One region of the Leifsonia sp. KNZ12-8B genome, then DNA from elsewhere that is predicted to be linked to it. Evidence: predicted binding sites of a transcription regulator. Region 1 holds the regulator's gene; each other region holds the start of a gene.
What was found. The regulator HspR, encoded in region 1, represses chaperone genes until heat shock. The targets are predictions, from matches to a motif close to AAGTTGAGTCNNNNNGACTCAACTT.

Region 1 (2,261 bases):
CAGCCCGATCGGGCCGCAGCCGGTGACGAGCACGTCCTCGCCGACGACCGGGAAGGCGAGCGCGGTGTGCACGGCGTTGCCGAGCGGGTCGAACAGCGCCCCGACCTCCGGCTCGATCGCGCTGTGGTGCACCCAGACGTTCGTCGCGGGCAGCACGAGGAACTCGGCGAACGCGCCGTCGCGCTGCACACCGACGCCCTTCGTGCGGATGCACATCTGGCGACGGCCGGCGCGGCAGTTGCGGCAGGTGCCGCACACGATGTGGCCCTCGCCCGAGACCAGGTCGCCGACCTCCACGTCGTGCACCAGGTCGCCGACCTCGACGACCTCGCCGTAGAACTCATGGCCGGGGATGAGCGGCGCGGCGACGGCGGAGGCGGCCCAGTCGTCCCAGCGCTGGATGTGCAGGTCGGTGCCGCAGATGCCGGTCCGCAGCACGCGGATCTTCACATCCTCGGGGCCGATCTGCGGCTCGGGTCGCTCGACCAGCTCCAGGCCGGGTGCGGCCGCGGACTTGTACAGGGCTCTCATGGGTCACGTCCTCGTGGGGTCTTCGAGTGCGATGCGGCCCTGCGCCTCGTGAGCGCGACCGCGGGCATCAGCCTACTGCGAGACGCCGAAGGGCGCCGATGTGTCGCCATCCGGGCGGAATTGCGACACAACGACGCCCCTCGGCGGGGAGCTCAGCGCTCCAGCGGCCTCCACACGACGACCTGGTTGCTGCGGCGCACACGGGTGCCGGCGCGCAGCGAGACGACCTCGCCCTCCGAGCCGGCGGCGAAGACGCGGCGGCCCGGGCGGTTGAGGAGCTCGTCGGCGAGCGCCGACTCCAGCTCGCGGACGCGGCCGTGCAGCTCCCGCACCTGGTCCTCGAGCTCGAGGATGCGGCGGATGCCCTCCAGGCTCACGCCCTCGCTGCCGAGGCGCGCGATCTCCTGGAGCTTCTCGATGTCGCGCATCGAGTAGCGGCGGGACTTGCCCGCCGTCCTGCTGGGGGAGACGAGCCCGAGCCGGTCGTACTGGCGGAGGGTCTGCGGGTGCATCCCCGCCAGCTCGGCCGCGATCGAGATCACGAAGACCTGGCTGTGCTCGTCCATCGTCAGCTCCGCGCCTTGGCGAGGAGGTCGTCGCGGGGGTTCTCGTCGGGAAGCGCCTTCGCGAACTCCTCCAGCGCCTCCTTCGCCTTGTCGGTGAGGTGCGACGGGACGGCGACCTGGACCACCGCGAGCAGGTCGCCGGTGCCCTTCGACGTCTCGACGCCGCGACCCTTCACCCGCAGCACGCGGCCGCTCGGGGTGCCGGGCGCGACGCGCAGCTTGACCGGGTCACCGCCGAGGGTCGGGACCTCGATGGTCGCGCCGAGCGCGGCCTCCGCGAAGGTCACCGGGACGGTCACCCGGAGGTTGAGGCCGTCGCGCTCGAACACCGGGTGCTTGCGCACGCTCACGGTGAGCACGATGTCGCCGGCCTCGCCGCCGTCGGGGCTGGGCTGGCCCTTGCCGCGCAGCTTGATCTTCTGCCCGTCGGCGACGCCGGCGGGGATCTTGACCTTGATCGGCTTGCCGTCGGACGCCTGAAGGGTGATGGTCTCGCCCTTGGTCGCGGTGACGAAGTCGATGGTGGTGTGGGCGGTCACGTCGCGGCCGCGGGTCGGGCCGCCGTAGCCGCGGAAGCCTCCACTCGTCTGGCCGAAGCGGCCGTTGCCGAACAGTCCGCCGAGCACGTCGTCGAACTGGCCGCCGCCGGGGTAGCCGCCCTGCTGGAACGTGTAGCCCCGCTGCCCGCCGCCGCCGAACATGCCCCCGAAGACGTCGTCGAAGCCGCCCTGGCCGCCACCGCCGGGCGCGGTGAACCGGGCGCCGGAGCCCATCGCCCGCACCTGGTCGTACTCCTTGCGCTCCTCGGGATCGCTCAGCACCGAGTAGGCCTCGCTGATCTCCTTGAACTTCGCCTCCGCGGCGGCGTCGCCGGGGTTCGAGTCGGGGTGGTACTTGCGCGCGAGCTTGCGGTAGGTCTTCTTGAGGTCCGCCTCGCTGACGTCCTTGGAGACGCCAAGGACCTTGTAGAAGTCCTTGTCGAACCAGTCCTGGCTTGCCACGGCGCCTCCTCTCTCAGTCTGTCGTGGTCGTAGTCGTAGTGGATGGTGTGGTGCGGGCGGATGAGGGAGCGGGGGGGGGCCCGGGGGCGCCCCGCCGCCACAGGCGCGGGGGGGGGGGGGGGGGGGGGCCCCCCCCCGCCCCCCACCCCCCCCCCCCCCCCCC
Region 2 (2,261 bases), on a different contig from region 1:
GTCGGCGCCTCCGCCGCCATCGCCGCCGCGGTCGGGCCCCTGCTCGGCGGCGTCGTCACAACGTTCCTCTCCTGGCGGGTCGGCTTCCTCATCGAGGCCGTGATCATCGCCGTCGTGCTGTCGGGCATCGGTCTGGTGAAGGACGTGCCGTACACCGGCTCCCGGTCGGTCGACCTGGTCGGCGCGCTGCTGTCGGTCGTGGGCATGGGCGGCATCGTGACCGGCATCCTGGTCTGGCAGGAGGGCGGCGAGCGCGTGCTCCTCCTGATCGTCCTCGGCGTGGCCGGGCTGGGCGGGCTCGTCGTGTGGCTGCTGGCCCAGCGGAAGCGGGGGAGGGCGACCCTGCTCGATCCCGGGCTGTTCCGGTCCAAGCTGTTCCAGTCCGGCACCAGCGGCCAGCTGCTCCAGCAGGTCGCGCTCGGCGGCACGATGATCGCGCTGCCGATCTATCTGCAGATGGTGCTCGAGTACAACGCGCTGTGGGCCGGGCTCTCGATCGCGCCCCTCTCGCTGAGCATGTTCGCGGTGGCGATCATCGCCGGGAGGGTGGCCCGCGGGAGGCCGGCGAACCTCATCCTCTGGGGCTTCTGCCTGCTCGTGCTCGGGATCGCCGCGATCATCCCGCTCGTCCCGATCGCGACCTCCGGCTGGTACCTCACGCTGCCGCTCATCGTGGCGGGCTGCGGCCTCGGCCTCCTGGTCTCGCAGCTGAACAACTACACGCTCTCGCCCATCTCCGACGAGCGCGTGAGCGAGGCCGCCGGCGTGAACTCCGCCGCCGGATCGTTCGGCCTGTCGTTCGGCCTCGCGTTCGCGGGCGCGATCATGCTCGCGACCCTCGCCTCCACGTTCGGCGCGGCCGCCGCCTCCAGCACGGTGCTGCCGGCGGACGACAAGGACCGTGTGGCCGCGGCGCTGGAGGAGGACGCCCAGGTGATGTCGAACACGCAGCTGAAGGAGCTCCTCGCCGACGAGCCGGAGGCCGTGCGCGACGAGGTCGTCCGCATCAACACGGAGTCGCGCCCCCTGGCCCTGCAGATCGCCCTCTCGGTGCCGATCGTGGCGGGCCTCGCCGGCATCGGGATCTCGCTGCGGATGCGCCGGCTGCCCGACCCCGCGCCGTCGGACACGGGCGAGCGGATGTCGCTGGGCTAGGGAATACCCGCCCCACCAGCAAAGTTGAGTCTTACGTACTCAAGTTTTGGGTGCCCGACCTTGACACCATCCCGCGCGGATGACACTCTTGAGTCGGTCAGACTCAACTCTTGACCCCACGACTTTTCTGCAACGGCAACATAAGGAGAGAAAGCACACATGTCACGTGCAGTAGGTATCGACCTCGGAACCACCAACTCCGTCGTCTCGGTGCTCGAGGGCGGAGAGCCCACGGTCATCGCGAACGCGGAGGGCTTCCGCACCACCCCGTCGGTGGTCGCCTTCACCAAGGACGGCGAGGTGCTCGTCGGCGAGACCGCGAAGCGGCAGGCCGTCACCAACGTCGACCGCACCATCTCGTCGGTCAAGCGCCACATGGGCACCGACTGGACCCAGGAGATCGACGGCAAGAAGTACACGCCGCAGGAGATCTCGGCGCGCATCCTCCAGAAGCTCAAGCGCGACGCGGAGCAGTACCTCGGCGACACCGTGACCGACGCGGTCATCACGGTCCCGGCGTACTTCAACGACGCCGAGCGTCAGGCCACCAAGGAGGCCGGCGAGATCGCGGGCCTCAACGTGCTCCGCATCATCAACGAGCCGACCGCGGCCGCGCTCGCGTACGGCCTCGACAAGGGCAAGGAGGACGAGCTCATCCTCGTCTTCGACCTCGGTGGCGGCACCTTCGACGTCTCCCTGCTCGAGGTGGGCAAGGACGACGACTTCTCGACCATCCAGGTCCGCGCGACCGCCGGCGACAACCGCCTCGGCGGCGACGACTGGGACCAGCGGATCGTGGAGTGGCTGATCAAGCGCTTCAAGGACTCGACCGGTGTCGACGTCTCCAAGGACAAGATCGCCCTCCAGCGCCTGAAGGAGGCGGCGGAGCAGGCCAAGAAGGAGCTGTCGTCGAGCATGTCGACCAGCATCCAGCTGCCCTACCTCTCGCTGACCGAGAACGGCCCGGCCAACCTCGACGAGACGCTCTCGCGCGCCCAGTTCGAGCAGATGACCAGCGACCTCCTCGACCGCACCAAGAAGCCGTTCCAGGACGTCATCCGCGAGGCCGGCATCAAGGTGTCCGACATCGCGCACGTCGTGCTCGT
Region 3 (2,261 bases), on a different contig from region 1:
CGGTCTCGCCCTGCGTGAGCCGGTCCACCGGGATGCCGGTCCACGCGGCCACCACCGCGGCGATGTCGTCGGCCGTGACCTGCTCGTTCACCATGCGCGGGTGGTCGTGCTCGGCCTGCTCGGCCTCCGCCAGCTCGCGCTCGATGCTCGGGATGGTCTCGTACTCGATGCGCGAGGCCTCCTGGTAGCGGCCGTCGCGCAGGGCGAGGTCGCGCCGGGTCTTGGCCTCGTCGAGCTGGGAGCGGAGCTCGCCGACCCGGTTGAGCGACGCCTTCTCGGCGCGCCAGCGGGCCTGCAGCTCCTCCAGCTGCGCCTCCTGCTCGCGCAGGCGCTCCTGCAGCTGGGCGAGGCGCTCCTTCGAGGCCTCGTCCTTCTCCTTCTTGAGCGCGAACTCCTCGAGCTTCATGCGCTCGACCACGCGCTGGAGCGTGTCGATCTCGACCGGGGCCGAGTCGATCTCCATCTTGAGCCGGCTGGCGGCCTCGTCGATCAGGTCGATGGCCTTGTCCGGCAGCTGCCGCGCGGTGATGTACCGGTTGCTGAGGGAGGCCGCGGCGACCAGCGCCGAGTCCTCGATGGTGACGCCGTGGTGCGCCTCGTAGCGGCCCTTGAGCCCGCGCAGGATGGCGACCGTGTCCTCCACGCTCGGCTCGCCGACGTAGACCTGCTGGAAGCGCCGCTCCAGCGCCGCGTCCTTCTCGATGAACTCGCGGTACTCGTCGAGGGTGGTCGCGCCGATGAGCCGCAGCTCGCCGCGCGCCAGCATCGGCTTCAGCATGTTGGACGCCGCGACGGAGCCCTCGCCGCCGCCGGCGCCCATCAGGATGTGGAGCTCGTCCACGAACGTGATGATCTCGCCCTGGGCGTCGTTGATCTCCTTGAGGACGGCCTTCAGCCGCTCCTCGAACTGGCCGCGGTACATCGCGCCGGCGACCAGCGCGGAGAGATCGAGCGAGACGAGCTGCTTGCCCTTGAGCGAGTCGGCGACGTCGCCGGCCACGATGCGCTGGGCCAGCCCCTCCACGACGGCGGTCTTGCCGACGCCGGGCTCGCCGATGAGCACGGGGTTGTTCTTGGTGCGCCGGGTCAGCACCTGGCTGACGCGGCGGATCTCGGCGTCACGGCCGATGACGGGGTCGAGCTTGCCGCTCTTGGCGATCTCGGTGAGATTCACGCCGTACTGTTCGAGCGCGCTCTTGGCGTCCTCCTGCGTGGAGGGCGCGCCCTGCATGTTCGCCATAGGTGTCCTTTCCAACGGGGGCGAAGTTGAGTCTACTAAGCTCAACTTTCGTTGTGGAGAGGGTATTCCGCCGCAGGCGAACTTTTCCGGCGTCGGCAGCCGAGGCAGCGACGAGGGCGCCCGCCCGTGGCGGCGCACCCTCGTCGGCCTGCTCTTGTCGGCCTGCTCTCGTCGGCCTGCTCTCGTCGGTCTGCTCAGAGAGCCGAGATCCCCGCGGTCGCGATCTCGAGGTCCTGCTCCGGGGTCCCGCCGCCGGAGCCGATCGCGCCGATCAGCGCGCCGGACTCATCGATGATCGGCAGGCCGCCGGCGATGAAGGCCAGGTGCTCGACGCTCGCGTCCGCGAGGGTGTGGAGCGGTGCGCCCGGCTGGATGGCCGCCGCGAGGTCGCCCGACGCGGCGCCGCCGAAGAAGATCGACGTGCGCGCCTTGGCGAAGCTCGACTCGATCGAGATCAGCGGGGCGCCGTCCTGACGGATCGAGGCGACCATGCGCGCGCCCGTGTCGAGGACGGTGATCGAGGACGGGACGCCGAGCTCGGTCGCCGTGGACTCCGCCGCCGCGATGATCCGCTGGGCCTGGCTGAGGGTGATGGACATTCGTTCTTCCTTTCATCGTCACCGGCGGGCGCCGGTGAGCGGGTCGGTGTGGTGGAGGGGCGCGTCGTCAGGCGCCCGGCTCGTCGGTCACGACGACCTTGCCGATGACGCGGCCGCTCTCGACCAGGCCGTGCGCCTCCCGGAGCGTCGCGGCGTCGATCGGACGAAGCACGGTGGTCGCCGTTGTCCGCAGCCGGCCGGCATCGACCAGGCGGCCGACGGACTGGAGGATGTGGTGTTGGCGGACCAGGTCCGGCGCCCGGTGGAGCGACCGCGCGAACATGAACTCCCAGTGCCAGCTCAGCGCCTTGGCCTTCAGCGACACGACGTCGACATGGGTGGGGTCGTCGATCGCCACGATCTGCCCGAACGGCCGCAGGATCGCCTCGTAGACCGGGAGCTGCCCCGCCGAGTTCGTGGTC

Region 2: the regulator HspR is predicted to act here: its motif matches at 1,177-1,201, upstream of dnaK (molecular chaperone DnaK).
Region 3: the regulator HspR is predicted to act here: its motif matches at 1,264-1,288, upstream of ACR9ZG_RS14305 (ATP-dependent Clp protease ATP-binding subunit).

Annotation. Positions count from the first base shown of each region.
Region 1 covers NZ_JBPGXM010000078.1:70-2,330, reverse strand. Annotated here, with positions in the region: gene tdh (L-threonine 3-dehydrogenase) at 1-531, opposite strand, end outside; gene ACR9ZG_RS12155 (heat shock protein transcriptional repressor HspR) at 684-1,097, opposite strand; gene ACR9ZG_RS12150 (DnaJ C-terminal domain-containing protein) at 1,100-2,098, opposite strand.
Region 2 covers NZ_JBPGXM010000164.1:3,245-5,505, forward strand. Annotated here, with positions in the region: gene ACR9ZG_RS17165 (MFS transporter) at 1-1,155, shown strand, start outside; gene dnaK (molecular chaperone DnaK) at 1,315-2,261, shown strand, end outside.
Region 3 covers NZ_JBPGXM010000107.1:1,563-3,823, reverse strand. Annotated here, with positions in the region: gene ACR9ZG_RS14305 (ATP-dependent Clp protease ATP-binding subunit) at 1-1,240, opposite strand, end outside; gene ACR9ZG_RS14300 (GlcG/HbpS family heme-binding protein) at 1,435-1,839, opposite strand; gene ACR9ZG_RS14295 (zinc-binding alcohol dehydrogenase family protein) at 1,907-2,261, opposite strand, start outside.